2 regions of the Desulfocurvus sp. DL1XJH-121 genome follow, and region 1 is predicted to be linked to the other one. Evidence: riboswitches for the same ligand, from Rfam matches in the RefSeq annotation. Region 1 holds a riboswitch; the other holds the start of a gene.

Region 1 (7,249 bases):
GCGGGGAGCAGCAGGACGAGGAACAGCAGCGCGGCCATCAGCCGTCTACCCATTGAAAACCTCCCGCATATGGCTGGCCCCGGGCACCCAGTGCGCCTGGGGGGCGCCCGTGCCCGGGTGCGGGGCCACCTGGATGCGCGTGCCGTAGATGCGGGTCAGGGTGTCGGCGTCGAAGACCTCCTCCACCTTCCCGGACACGGCCACGACCCCGTCCTTCAGGAAATGCAGCTCGTCGCAGTACAGGGCCGCGAGGTTCAGGTCGTGCACGGCCACCAGGGCGGCGCGCCCGGCGTCGGCCAGCTCCCGCAGCAGGTCGAACAGGGCCACGGTGCCCGCCATGTCCATGCTGGCCGTGGGTTCGTCCAGGAGCAGCACCTCGGCCTCCTGGGCCAGGGCGCGGGCCACGAGCACGCGCTGGAACTCGCCCCCGGAAATCTGATCCACGGGCCGGTCCCAGAGCCCGGGAACGCCGGCCAGGCGCAGGGCCTCGCGGGCCACGGCGATGTCCCGGTCCGAGGCCCGGCCCAGAAGCCCCTGATGCGCGTAGCGGCCCATGAGCACCACCGAGGAACAGCGCAGGGCGAAGGTGGTCTCGGCGCGCTGGGGCACGCAGGCGATGCGCCGGGCGCGCTGGCGCGGGGCCATGGAATGCACTTCGCACTGTTCGCCCGGCCCGGTCCAAAGCACGCGGCCCGCAGCGGGCGCGAGGACCCCGGAGAGGGTCGAGAGCAGCGTGGTCTTGCCGCTGCCGTTGGGGCCGAGGAGCCCGGTGATGGTGCCCGGCCCGAGGCGCAGGTCCACGCCCGAGAGCACCGTGCGCCCCTGGTGGGCGCAGGAAAGGTGTTCGGCCCGGATCACAGCGCGCCTCCCCTGGCCCGCCGCCTGAGCAGCAGGCAGAAGAACGGCCCGCCGAACAGGGCCGTGACCACGCCCACGGGCAGTTCCTGCCCGCCGGGCAGCAGCACCCGCGCCAGCACGTCGGACCAGATGAGGGCCACGCCCCCGGCCAGGGCCGATGCGGGCACCAATCGGCGGTGCTCCGCGCCCACTGCCATGCGCACCAGGTGCGGCACCACCAGCCCCACGAAGCCGATGACCCCGGACACGGACACGGCCGCGCCAGTGAGCAGGCTGGCCGCCAGGAGCAGGCGCAGGCGCGAACGGTCGGCGTCCAGCCCCAGCATGCGGGCCTGGGCGTCGCCCATGGACAAGAGGTCCACCTCCCGGGCCCAGGCCAGGGCCGCGAGGCCGCCGGCCAGCATGTAGGGCCAGACGAATGCCACGTGGGCCCAGCCCCGGCCCTGGAAGCTGCCCATGACCCAGAACACGATGCCCGTCACGGACTCCTCGTCCAGGGACTTGAGCAGGGAGATGAGCGCCGAAAGGAAGGTGGCCACCACGATGCCCGCCAGGACCACGGTTTCGCGCCGCAACCGCCCGGCCACGCTGCCCAGGGCGATGACCGCCGTCAGCGCCGCCCCGGCCCCGGCCATGGCCGCCAGGGGCAGCAGCCCCACCCCGGCCAGCACGGGCAGGGTTGAAATGCCCAGAAAGATGGCCACGGTGGCCCCGAAGGCCGCGCCCGTGGACACGCCGATGGTGAAGGGGTCGGCCAGGGGGTTTTGGAGGATGCCCTGGAACACGGCCCCGGCCATGGCCAGGGAAGCGCCCGTGAGCCAGGCCAGGCAGGCCCGGGGCAGGCGGATGTCCAGGACCACCACCCCGGCCACGGGGATCGGGTCGGCCAGCCCCCCGGTGAGCCCGGACCAGAGATGGCCCAGGACCTCGCCCGCGGGCACGGACAAGGGGCCGAACAGGCAGGCCAGAAACACCGAAACCACGGAGGCCAGCCCCAGCCCCGCCAGAAGCGGAGTCGTGGCCGCCTGCGCGTGTCCGGCGCCCAGGCGCCCCCTGTCCGTCCCCTGTCCGTTCATGATGCTAGTCCAGAGTGGCCAGGGCGGCTTTCAGATGCTCCACCCAGATGGCCCGGAAGGCCGGGTATTCGGCCGTGCCCTTGATGACGGGGGTGACCTTAAAGCCGGCCTTGGTCAGCACGGAGATCCAGGAATCGTCCTCCGCGCCGGCCATGTCGTTGCGCGCGTGGTCGCCGGCCACGGACATCAGGGGCCGGAGCCACACGGCCTTGACCTTGCGGGCCTTGAGCTCGGCCACCACGTAGTCCAGGCTGGGCGTCCCTTCCACGGTGCCCACCAGGATGTCGGAGTCCTTCTGGGCCAGATACCACTGCAGGCCGGGATAGTAGATGTTGCCCGCATGGTGGGTGCCGTGGCCCATGAGCACCACGGCCTCGCCCTTCTTGCGCTGTTTGGGCGTGGTGGCCAGGATGGCGTCCACGACCTTTTCCATGTCGCCGGGCCCGGTCATCATGGGCAGGCCCACGCTGAGCTTGTGGAACCCGCCGGGGATGCCCCGGAAGGAGTTCACCACGGACAGGACCTTCTGATGGAACTCCTCGCCGGGAATGGTGTGCAGGGACTGCACGGCCACGTCGGTGAAGCCCTCGTCCATCATCTTGGCCAGGGCGGTCTGCACGGAATCAGGCGACACGCCCTCTTCCTTCTGCAGCTTGTGGCGGATGATGTTGCTGGTATAGGCCCAGCGCACGGGCACGCCCGGGCAGTCCTTGGCGACCTGCTTCTGCATGTCCAGGAACGAGACCTTGGCCTCGGGCACGGAGGTGCCGAAGGCCACCAGCAGGATGCCCTTCTTGGGGGCCTTGGCACCGTCGTGGCCAGCCAGGGCGGGGATGCAAATGAGGCACAGGATCAGCGCCAGGGTCGCGGCGGACGCCGCTTTGAAGCCGGGGACGAAGCGCATGGACAAACCTCCTGCGTTCGTACAGGTGGGCGGCCTGAAACAATGGAGTGGAGCCGGCCGTTCCCATGGAACGGGCCGGGTAAGCGCCGGACGTATGTACGGGGAACGTCGAACCCGCCTGACGAATGCCCTCGTCGCCCGGCGGCTAGCGCAGGCCCCAAGGCAGGTCTTCTGGCTCTCCCGGAGTCCGTTTCGCCTTCCCGGAGCGCTTAACGCGTCCAGTGGCGTCATGAAACGGACATCCTCCCTTCCGCGCGGGAAGGGCCGGGATCACAGCGGCGGGGCCGCCCCGGATTCGCACCGGGTTCCCTGGCCCGACAAGCGGGCCGCCTTGAGGAAGCATCCTCTTACGCCAAAGCGCGGGATTTGTCATCGCCCCGGGGGGGCGCGCCGCATCCGGGACGTCGTATTTTTGGCTACCCGAGGTGTCCGTCTCGTCTTTTGATAATATCTTGAAAATACAGCCAGTTATAAAAAAATCTCATAATTTCTAGAGTCCCTCGCGCCCCTTTCCGTTGTTGGGCTATTCGCCCCGCTGCCCGCCCCTTCGCCTCGGGAAGTCCGCCGCGCAAGGCCCGGCGCGCCCTGGCCCGCGAGTTGCAAACGATCCCGTGTGTCCGTTGCGGCGCGGTGAGTTTCACTGTCCGCATGAAAAACTTTACCAATTTTCAAGAGGATCGCATGCGCTGGACGCCCCTGTTCCTGTTTCTGTTCCTGGCCCTGATCGTGGCCTTCGCCACCCCGGTGACCTGCGCCGAAGACTCGCAGGAGCGCGAGGCCCTGTCGCGGGTCACGGACCAGGCCGCGCCTTCGGGCTCCCACAGCGTGCGCCTGAAGGTCTCCCCCGTGACCTACGGCGGCTCCCACGGCCAGCAGGTCGCGCCCGCGCCCGACAAGCAGGACAGCACCGCCCTGGAGCGCCCCGTGCCCGACTCCCGCTATCGCGTGCGCCTGCATTTGGACGCCGCCGCGCCCCACGGGCCTTCGGATTCCGTCCTGGCCGCCAGGAGCTGCGCCAGGCGGCTCATGGCCCTGGTGGAACAGGACCTGCTCTCCCGCGCGCGGTTCCCCGGCATGGCCGCCTAGGGCCGCCCCGGGCCGCGAGCCCGCGCCTCACGGTCCGCCCGGGGCCGCCGCCCCCCCTCTCGCCTTGACTTTAGGGTGCAGTTGACTAAATTGGTGCCCTCCCTTTCGCACCAACATTTTCCTTACAAGGATTTGACCGCACCATGAGCGATTACAAGAAGACCCTGCATCTGCCCCAGACGTCCTTTCCCATGAAGGCCAACCTGGTCCAGCGCGAGCCCGAGACCCTCGCCTTCTGGGAGAAGATCGACGCCTACGGGGCCATGGTCCAAGCCAACGAGGGCGCGGACCGCTACGTGCTGCACGACGGCCCGCCCTACGCCAACGGCCACATCCACCTGGGCACGACCCTGAACAAGGTGCTCAAGGACATCATCGTCAAGTCCCGCAACATGGCCGGGACCAAGGCCGAATACGTGCCCGGCTGGGACTGTCACGGCCTGCCCATCGAGCACAAGGTCTCCCAGGAGTTGCGCGAAAAGGGCAAGACCGACCTGCCCGCCCTCACGGTGCGCAAGATCTGCCGTTCCTATGCCGAGAAATGGGTGGACGTGCAGCGCGGGGAATTCAAGCGCCTGGGCGTGCTGGGCACCTGGGACGACCCGTACCTGACCATGAAGCCCGTGTACGAGGCCGCCACGGCCCGCGAGCTGGGCAATTTCATGGGCAAGGGCTCGGTGGTGCGCGCCAAGAAGCCCATCTACTGGTGCAACGATTGCCAGACCGCCCTGGCCGAGGCCGAGGTGGAGTACGCGGACCACACCTCGCCCTCCATCTACGTGCGCTTCCCCCTGAACGATCCCAAGCTCAAGGACGTCGCCCCGGCCGTGGACCCGGCCAAGGCCTACGTGGTCATCTGGACCACCACGCCCTGGACCCTGCCGTCCAACCTGGCCGTGGCCCTGCACCCCGAGTTCGACTACGTGCTGGTGGAAGTCTGCGGCGAATACTTCCTGCTGGCCCAGGGCCTCCTCGAGGACTGCGCCAAGAAGTTCGGCTGGGACGCCCCCAAGGTGGTGGCAGAGGCCAAGGGCGAGGCCTTCGAGGGCCTCAAGGCCTCCCATCCCTTCTACGGCCGCGAGTCCGTGCTCGTTCTCGGCGACCACGTGACCCTGGAGGCGGGCACCGGCTGCGTGCACACGGCCCCGGGCCACGGCCGCGAGGACTACGAGATGGCCCTCAAGTATGGCCTGGACGTGCTCTCGCCCCTGGACGACCAGGGCCGCTACCTGAACAGCGTGGAATTCTTCGCGGGCCTGCGCGTGGAGGAGGCCAACGAGCCGGTCATCGCCAAGCTCACGGAGCTTTCCCGTCTCATGGCCCGGGAGAACCTCTCCCACTCCTACCCCCACTGCTGGCGCTGCAAGAAGCCCGTCATCTACCGGGCCACCACCCAGTGGTTCATCTCCATGGAGGAGAACGGCCTGCGCGACAAGGCGCTGAAGGCCATCAACGACGACGTGCGTTGGATCCCGGCCTGGGGCCGCGAGCGCATCCACAACATGATCGAATTCCGCCCGGACTGGTGCATCTCGCGCCAGCGCACCTGGGGCGTGCCCATCGTTGCCCTGCTCTGCAAGGACTGCGGCGAGGCATGGTTCGACAAGGACTGGGTCATGGGCATCGTGGACAGGTTCGAGACCCATGAGCGCGGCTGCGATTATTGGTTCGAGGCCCCCATGGAGGACGTGGTGCCCCAGGGCCTCGTCTGCCCCCACTGCGGCGGCAACCACTGGGAAAAGGAAGACGACATCCTGGACGTCTGGTTCGACTCGGGCACCAGCTTCGCGGCCGTGGCCGAGAAGCGCCCGGAGTTGTCCTTCCCCACGGACATGTACCTCGAGGGCTCGGACCAGCATCGCGGCTGGTTCCACTCCTCGCTGCTGGCCAGCGTGGGCACGCGCGGCGTGGCACCCTACAAGAACGTCCTGACCCATGGCTACGTGGTGGACGGCGAGGGCAAGAAGATGTCCAAGTCCGTGGGCAACGTGGTGGCGCCCCAGGAGATCATCGACAAGTTCGGCGCGGACATCCTGCGCATGTGGGTTTCCAGCGTGAACTACCAGGACGACGTGCGCATCTCCGACGACATCCTCTCGCGCCTGGTGGACGCCTACCGCCGCATCCGCAACACCCTGCGCTACCTCCTGGGCAACCTGGGCGACTTCGACCCGGCGGTGAACGCCGTGTCCCCGGAGGCCATGCTGCCCCTGGACCGCTTCGCCATGACCCTGGTTAACGGCGTGCACAAGCGCGTGCTGCGCGGCTACGACGAGTTCGAGTTCCACCGCGTGCACCACGCCCTGCACAACATGTGCGTCACGGAGCTCTCGGCCTTCTACCTGGATATCGTCAAGGACCGCCTGTACGTGTCCGCCCAGGATTCCGTGGAGCGCAAGAGCGCCCAGACCGCCCTCTGGCAGATCGCCCTGACGCTCATCGGCGACATCGCGCCCATACTGACCTTCACGGCCGAGGAGGCCTTCTCGCACCTGCCTAAGGCCATCAAGCCCGACGTGCCCACGGTGCTGGCCATGCGCTTCGCCATGGACGAGGCCTATCTCCTGCCCGAGGCCGAGCGCCAGCGCTGGGAGACCGTGGCCGACGTGCGCGCCGAGGTCACCAAGGCCATCGAGCCCGTGCGCAAGGCCGGGACCGTGGGCCACAGCCTGAACACCCACGTCACGCTCTACGCCCGCGAGGAGCTGTTGGACGACCTCTCGGCCCGGGGCGTGGACCTGGAAGAGATCTGCATCGTGTCCAAGGCCGAACTGGCCCCCCTGGCCGACGCCCCCGCCGACGCCTTCGAGAGCGAGGAAGTGGACGGCCTGAAGGTGGCCGTGGCCGTGGCCCCGGGCGAGAAGTGCCAGCGCTGCTGGAAGTACAGCCAGGAGTTGGGAAGCGACGCGGACCACGCCGACGTCTGCCCGCGCTGCGCGGCCGTGCTGCGCGCCGAGGGCACGGCGGACTAGGGAGACGGCCATGCAGCGAGGACCAAGGCTCCGGGGGATGCGATGACGCGCTCGCGCTTCACCTATCCCCTGTCCCTGGCCGCCATCGTGCTCGTCCTGGACCAGTGCACCAAGTTCTGGGTCCAGGCGTCCCTGGCGCAATACGAGAGCGTGGAGATCATCCCCGGGTTCTTCAACCTGGTGCACGTGCTCAACCGGGGCGCGGCCTTCGGGTTCCTGAACCAGGACGACATCTCCTGGCAGCGGCCGTTCTTCGTGGCCGTGGCCCTGGCGGCCAGCTTCGTGGTCATCCACCTCATCCGCGGCGGGCAGGCCCGCGAATGGTTCTCGGCCACGGGCCTGGGGCTGATCCT
Region 2 (7,249 bases), on a different contig from region 1:
TCGTGGCCCTGGCCATCGTCACCGGCCTGGTGGCCTTCGGGCACTGGGGCGGCAAGGTCATCGAATTCATCTCGCCCATGGGCCACACGCCCATGCACCTCTTGAACCCGGTCAAGCTCCTGGCCAACGCGGGCGCCATCGCCATGCTCATCGGCCTGACCAAGCTCACGCGCAGGCGCATGAACCTGGACGACTCCAAGACCAAGTCCAACTACTACGACTGGTATCTGTTGGGGCTCATCTGGGTCATCGCGCTGACGGGCATCGGAGCCGAGCTGCTGCGGCTTCTGGGCGTCGCCACCCTGGCCTACCCGGTGTACTTCGGTCACCTGGTGGCGGTGTGGATGCTGTTCGCCTACTTGCCCTGGTCCAAGCTGGGCCACCTGATCTACAGGACCGTGGCCCTGGTTTACGCCCGCTACATCGGCCGTGTGCCCCTGGGCTAGCCCGGCACTCGTGAACAGGACAAATCATTTCCTTACGGAACAGGAGGAAGAATACAATGGCTGAGAGCACCGACCGCAAGGTTTTCTCCATGGGCACCTTCGCCGCGTACCTCACGGGCGAGGACAAGGACTCGAACATGGCCGCCATCAAGGACATGCTCGGCTACATGACCCAGCTTGAGATCGACGGCGCGAGCCTGCCGTTCGCCGAGGCCATCGCCAAGGCCTGGATCTACGAGCAGAACCCCGAGCTCATCAACATCGCGGGCAAGGCCGACCAGTTCGGCCAGCACGTGTCCGTGCCCGTGCTGCCCGAGGACGTCACCGCCCAGGTGTCCGCCATCGTGGCCGAGCTCAAGGGCACCAAGGACAAGAACGCCGAGCAGGCCGCCAAGATCTCCGACCTGGAGAAGAAGCTGGCCGACGCCCAGTCCAAGCTCAAGGCCGCCGAGGCCAAGGTCACCACCTACGAGGCCCAGCTGGGCGAAGGCGAGAAGAAGCTCTCCGTATCCGAGGGCAAGATCGACTCCGTGACCGGCAAGGTCGACGACCTCATCGCCAAGATCGAGCAGGTCATCGCCCACGGCGTGGTCACGGCCGCTGCCGGCGACGGCGGCGCCGCCGCCCCGGCCGCCTCGGCCGACGCCGCCGCCCAGGACACTCCGGGCGAGGTTTCGTCCGACTTCGGCTTCGGCACCGACGATTCCGGCGGGGACAGCTTCGGGTTCTAGAGTATAATGTGAGTGTGGAAAGCATCGAAGCCCCGGTCCGAATGGACCGGGGCTTCTTGCGTTTGTGGGGCGAAAGCATGGTATACACGAGACAGTCGGTCTGCTGTAGCGCAAAACCAACCGTGCCCTCCCGCCCTCCCGCCGCGTTCCGCAACAGGTTTGATGGGGTGGTTTTGGGGGAGGGGTTGTGGTGCTGCGGGCGCGTGGCGCGGGAGAGGCGCGCTCCCTTCGAGGATTTGTCCCGCCGCGCGGCTGCCCGCAGAGGCGGGCCTGCATCCAGGCGGTCGCACCCCTCTCCCGCGCCACGCGCTGGGGCACCAGCGGAGAGCCTCCCGCTCCGAGAACGCGACGGGAATAAAGAAGAGGTATCCTACCTGACGAAGGAGATGGGGCCGCAGGCTATGATCATACTTGGCCCCATGGTGCCATGCTATTTGCGATGCTGCCCCGCCAGCTCCCCAACCCCCGGCGCGCTGCCCGGCGCAGCGGCTGTGATGGTAATCAACGAAGCGGAGCCGGGCTCGTGCGACGGGGCGGCATCACCTGTGCCGCGACACGAGGGGAAGAATCATTAAGGGACCGCACCACCGCGACTTCCCAGCGCCCCATGCGGGTGCGGGGGGCGTAGCGGCTGTGATGGTAATCAGAAAAGCGGAGCCCCCCGCACCCGCATGGGGCGCGGCCGCATCACCTCCCTCCCCTCATTCTCGACAAACCCACGCCCTACCCGCGAGGGAACGCGGCGGGTGGGGAGGGAGGGAACCGTTGATTTTGCACCACGACAACAAGCCCCACCCCCACGTAAACCCACCGAACCAACTACACTTCCTCTGCTTTTCCAATTCCCCCTCCCCCTCCCCCCAACTTGACACCCCAAAAATCCTAATATAAGGATATCTCAATATATTGATACAGGCAGGAAACGGAAGACGGTGCAAATCCGTCGCGGGCGCGCCGCTGTAACCGGCATTATCCCCCCGCAGTCACTGTCCCCCGGGACGGGAAGGCTGCGGGACCATGGGGCCGGAAGCCAGAAGACGCCCTGCCTGAGAAGCTCGGCTACCTCGCGTACAGGTGGTGGATGCGGCGTCCGGCGGGTGGAGCATCGGCTCCGGTTTCGCTGCGCTCTCTCCCCCCGCGTGGTCCCCTGCTTCCTGGTACGAACTTCAGTACAAGGAGAAAGGACTATGCTCTCACATGTGCTCGGTTTTCCCCGCATCGGGAAGGACCGCCAACTGAAACGGGCCCTGGAGGCCCACTGGCGCGGCGAGACCACGGCCGCGGACCTGGAGGCTGAGGCCGCGCTGATCCGCGAGGACGCCTGGCGGCTGCAGGCCGCACAGGGCCTGGGCCTCGTGGCTGTGGGCGACTTTTCCCTCTACGACCACATCCTGGACACGGCCATGATGGTCGGCGCGGTTCCCCGGCGGTTCGGCCTGCCCGGCGAGGCCCGGGACACGGACACGTATTTCCGCATGGCCCGGGGCGACGCCCAGGGGGGCGTCCCGGCCATGGAAATGACCAAGTGGTTCGACACCAACTACCACTACATCGTGCCCGAGTTGGACGAGATCCCGCGCTACGCCATGGCGGACACCCGCATCCTTGACCACGCCCGCCGCGCGGCGGAGCTGGGCCACAGGCCCAAGGCCGTGCTCGTGGGCCCGGCGACCTTCCTCTCCCTGGCCAAGGCGCCCCAGGGCGCGGACCGCTGGGAACATCTGCTGCCCCTGGCCCGGGTCTACGCCGAGGCCGTGGCGGCCCTGGCCGAGGTCTGCCCCTGGATCCAGATCGACGAACCCGTGCTCTGCGCGGACCTTGGGCCGGAGGCGCGCACGGCCCTGCGCAAATCCTGGGCGCTGCTGCACGACGCGGCCGGAGGCGCGCACCTGCTGCTGGCCGCCTACTTCGGGCCCCTGGGCGAGAACCTCAAGCTGGCTCAGTCCCTGCCCTGCCACGGGCTGCACGTGGACCTCTGCCGGGGCCGGGGCCAGCTGGACGAGGTCCTGGACACCCTGCCCGAGGGACGCTGCCTGTCCCTGGGCCTGGTGGACGGGCGGAACATCTGGAAGAACGACCTGGACCGCTCCCTGGGCGCCCTGCGCAGGGCCATGGACAGGATCGGAGAGGAGCGGGTCCTGGCGGCCACAAGCTGCTCCCTGCTGCACTGCCCCGTGGACCTGGACGGTGAATCCGCCCTGGCCCCGGAACTGCGCGACTGGATGGCCTTCGCCGTGCAGAAATGCGGCGAGACCGCCTTGCTGGCCCGCGCGGCCACGGGCGGCCTCGCGGACGAGGCCCTGGTGGCCACCCGCCGCTCCCTGGCCCGCCGCGCGGCCAGCCCGCTGACGCGCGACCCGTCCGTGCGGGCGCGCACGGCGAGGGTGGACGAGGCCATGCGCACGCGCACATCGCCCTTTGCCGCGCGCAAGCCCGTGCAGGACGCGGCCCTGGGCCTGCCCCCGTTCCCCACCACCACCATCGGTTCCTTTCCGCAGACCCCGGACATCCGCCGCGCGCGCCTGGCCCGGCGCAAGGGCGAGATGGACGAGACCGCGTACACCGAATTCGTGCGCGGCCTCATCAAGGACGCGGTGGACCGCCAGGAGGGGCTCGACCTGGACGTGCTGGTGCACGGGGAGCCCGAGCGCAACGACATGGTGGAGTATTTCGGCCAACAGATGAAGGGCTTCTGCTTCACCCGGAACGGCTGGGTGCAGAGCTACGGCAGCCGCTGCGTGAAGCCCCCGGTGATCTACGGCGACGTGTCCCGGCCCGAGCCCATGACCGTGGACTGGATCACCTACGCCCAGGGCCTGACCGCAAAGCCCATGAAGGGCATGATCACCGGGCCGGTGACCATCCTCAACTGGAGCTTCGTGCGCGACGACATGCCCCGCGCCGAGGTCTGCGCCCAGATCGCCCTGGCCATGCGCGACGAGGTCGCGGACCTGGAAAAGGCGGGCATCAGGATCATCCAGATCGACGAGGCAGCCCTGCGCGAGGGCCTGCCCCTGCGCGCCGCGGAGCACGAGACCTACCTGCGCTGGGCCGTGGATTGCTTCCGAGTCACGGCCGCCTGCGTGGCCGACGCCACCCAGATCCACACCCACATGTGCTACAGCGAATTCAACTCCATCGTGGAATGGATCGCGCGCATGGACGCCGACGTCATCAGCATCGAGGCCAGCCGCAGCGGCATGGACCTGCTTTCGGCCTTCGAGGAGTTCGAATATCCCAACGACATCGGCCCGGGCGTGTACGACATCCACAGCCCGCGCGTGCCGGGCGTGGAGGAGATTCTGGACCTCCTGCGCCAGGCCCTGGAGGTCATTCCCGCGGAGCGCCTGTGGGTCAATCCCGACTGCGGGCTGAAGACCAGGGGCTGGGCAGAGTCCACTGCGTCCCTGAAAAACATGGTCGCAGCCGCCAAAAAACTGCGCACGGAACACGGCCCAAGCTGAACGCACGGGCCCGGTCCATGGCGGATCGGGCCCGTTTTTCACGGCGGCCAGGCCCCTTTCTGGAGTCCGTCCGGCCTTGGACGGGATTGGAAATTCCACGTCCGCGCCCGCAAATCAGCTCCGATTTTTTTGCGCCAGAGGTCGGTTTTCGCACCTCTCGAACCCGATTTTGCGCAAGCCTATCCCCCTTCCGGGCGCAAAAACCAACGCCCCTACACACGAATCTCGCCCAAAAACGCCCCGGCTTTGACCTTATTCCGGCCCGAACGAGACCTCGGAACCTTTCCGCTTTCGCGTCCCCAGGCCTTGCGCCCGGCCGGGGATGTCGTTCTGTTTCCCCGTCGCAAAACGGCCTTTCGATCGGAAAAGCGACAGAAAAACCGAAGCCTACGCCCATTTTCGAGGTAATAATGACGATCGTTCTGTTTATGCTTTTCCTGATTTTTCTTCCTCGCGGCAGGATTTACGCACAGCGTCAGCAACTCACTGCAATAATTATTTTTCTGAAATAAACAAAAATGTACATATAGAATTGAAACTGAATTGGCAAAACTGACATATCAAAAGGACCGGCACCAAGCCAGGGCCAAGGCGGCTCGGGGAGAGTCTCCCGGGGCCGTGAACATCATTCTGCGTAGGGGGCAAAGGCCTCCCAGCCCCCCGGAAAAACGCCTTGTTTCTTGATTTTAACAAGAATTTCAAATAAGCCTTCAGTTCCTATGCAAACGCTTTGTGAGCTTACTCTCTCCGACGTCTGCGTGAACTTCGGCGGGCTTCAAGCCCTGTCCAATGTCAGCTTCGACGTCCGCCCCGGTGAAATCGTGGGGCTCATCGGCCCCAACGGCGCCGGAAAAACCACTATTTTCAACGTCATAACGGGTGTCTACAAAACCAGCGACGGCGCTGTCGCCTTTGGCGGCGGGAGCATTCTCGGGCTTCGGCCGCATCTGGTGCTCAAGGCCGGCATAGCCAGAACCTTCCAGAACATTCGCCTGTTCACCGCCATGACCGCCCTGGAAAACGTCATGGTGGCCCAGCATTGCCGATCGATGAAGGGCGTGGTGGGCGCCATCCTGCGCAGCCCGTCCCAGCAGGCCGAGGAGCGGGCCATCCGCGACCGCGCCCGCGAGGCCTTGGCCTTCATGGGCGTCGAGGCCTACGCCGACGAGGTGGCCTCCAACCTGCCCTACGGCCACCAGCGCCGCCTGGAGATCGCCCGGGCCCTGGCTTCCGAGCCCAGGATCATTCTCCTGGACGAACCAGCGGCGGGCATGAACCCAGCGGAAAGCAGCGAACTCATGGACTACATCCTCAAGATCAGGAAGCACGGCATCAGCGTCCTGATGGTCGAACACGACATGAAGGTGGTCATGGGCATCTGCGACCGCATCGTGGTCCTGGACCACGGCGTGATGATCAGCGAAGGCACCCCCGAGGTCGTGCAGCGTGACCCGCAGGTCATCGAGGCCTACCTGGGACAATAATGGTTTTTAATCAGAGGAGGATCGCTATGAAGAGACTGGTCGCTGTTTCCCTTGCGGCTGCCATGGCCCTGACCCTGGCCCTGGCCGGGACCGCCATGGCCAAGACCCTGAAGGTCGGCTCCATGAGCCCGCTCACCGGCCCCTACGCCGCCGACGGCAACGACATCGCCAACGGCGTGCGCGCGGCCATCGCCGTCGTGCAGGACGAGGGCGGAGTCCCGGGCTTCGACAAGATCGAGCTCTTTCCCCAGGACACCGCGTGCGATCCGCGCCAGGCCGTGGCCGCGGCCAACAAGCTGATCAACGAGAAGGTGTCCTTCGTGGTGGGCGCCTACTGCTCCTCGGCCACCATCCCCGCGTCCGAGACCCTGGACGAGGAATCCATCCCCATGCTCACCCCGGCCTCCACCAACGAGAAGGTCACCGAGCGCGGGCTGGAGCACATGTACCGCGTGTGCGGGCGTGACGACGACCAGTCCACCGTGGCCATGGCCTTCATGACCGGCTACCTCAAGGCCAAGTCCATCTACATCATCGACGACAAGACCACCTACTCCCAGGGCATGGCCGACAACGTGGAGAAGAAGTCCGCCCCGGCCGGGCTCCAGGTCCTGGGCCACGACCACGTGAACCAGGGCGACAAGGAGTTCTCCGCCGTGCTGACCAAGGTCAAGCAGGCCAACCCCGACGTCTTCTACATGAGCCTGCAGAACTCATCCACCGGCGCACTGATGGCCATCCAGGCCCGCCGCATGGGCATCAAGGCCGCCATCCTCGGCCAGGACGCCGTGTACCACCCGCAGCTCATCGAAATCGCCAAGGAAGCCGCCGAAGGCATGTACCTGACCTTCGGGTTCATCGACAAGGAGCGGCCCCTGTACAAGAAGTTCCTGGCCACCTACAAGGCCCAGGGCTTCCCCGATCCCGGCGCGTACTCGGGCTACGCCTTCGACGCCGCCTACGTGGCCCTGAAGGCCATCAAGGAGACCGGCAGCACCGACCCGGGCAAGATCAAGGCCGCCATCCTGGGCATGGACTACGACGGCGCCACCAAGCGCATCAAGTTCATGAAGAACGGCGACTCCGGCTCCAACTACATCATCCGCAAGGTGGACGGCGGGAAG

Evidence for each region. A riboswitch is a leader RNA that binds a small molecule or an ion and turns the genes downstream of it on or off. The one in region 1 is predicted to bind cobalamin.
Region 2: linked by a shared signal. The riboswitch ahead of metE (5-methyltetrahydropteroyltriglutamate--homocysteine S-methyltransferase) and the one ahead of ACYYG1_RS06915 (sirohydrochlorin cobaltochelatase) in region 1 are both predicted to bind cobalamin.

Annotation. Positions count from the first base shown of each region.
Region 1 is NZ_JBTVWW010000007.1:104,029-111,277, reverse strand. Features, by position in the region: gene ACYYG1_RS06930 (ABC transporter substrate-binding protein) at 1-53, opposite strand, end outside; gene ACYYG1_RS06925 (ABC transporter ATP-binding protein) at 46-858, opposite strand; gene ACYYG1_RS06920 (FecCD family ABC transporter permease) at 855-1,934, opposite strand; gene ACYYG1_RS06915 (sirohydrochlorin cobaltochelatase) at 1,939-2,838, opposite strand; cobalamin riboswitch at 2,983-3,187, opposite strand; gene ACYYG1_RS06910 (hypothetical protein) at 3,520-3,924, shown strand; gene ileS (isoleucine--tRNA ligase) at 4,068-6,896, shown strand; gene lspA (signal peptidase II) at 6,939-7,249, shown strand, end outside.
Region 2 is NZ_JBTVWW010000011.1:105,167-112,415, forward strand. Features, by position in the region: gene qmoC (quinone-interacting membrane-bound oxidoreductase complex subunit QmoC) at 1-446, shown strand, start outside; gene ACYYG1_RS09770 (zinc ribbon domain-containing protein) at 503-1,177, shown strand; cobalamin riboswitch at 2,050-2,237, shown strand; gene metE (5-methyltetrahydropteroyltriglutamate--homocysteine S-methyltransferase) at 2,365-4,641, shown strand; gene ACYYG1_RS09780 (ABC transporter ATP-binding protein) at 5,361-6,125, shown strand; gene ACYYG1_RS09785 (branched-chain amino acid ABC transporter substrate-binding protein) at 6,152-7,249, shown strand, end outside.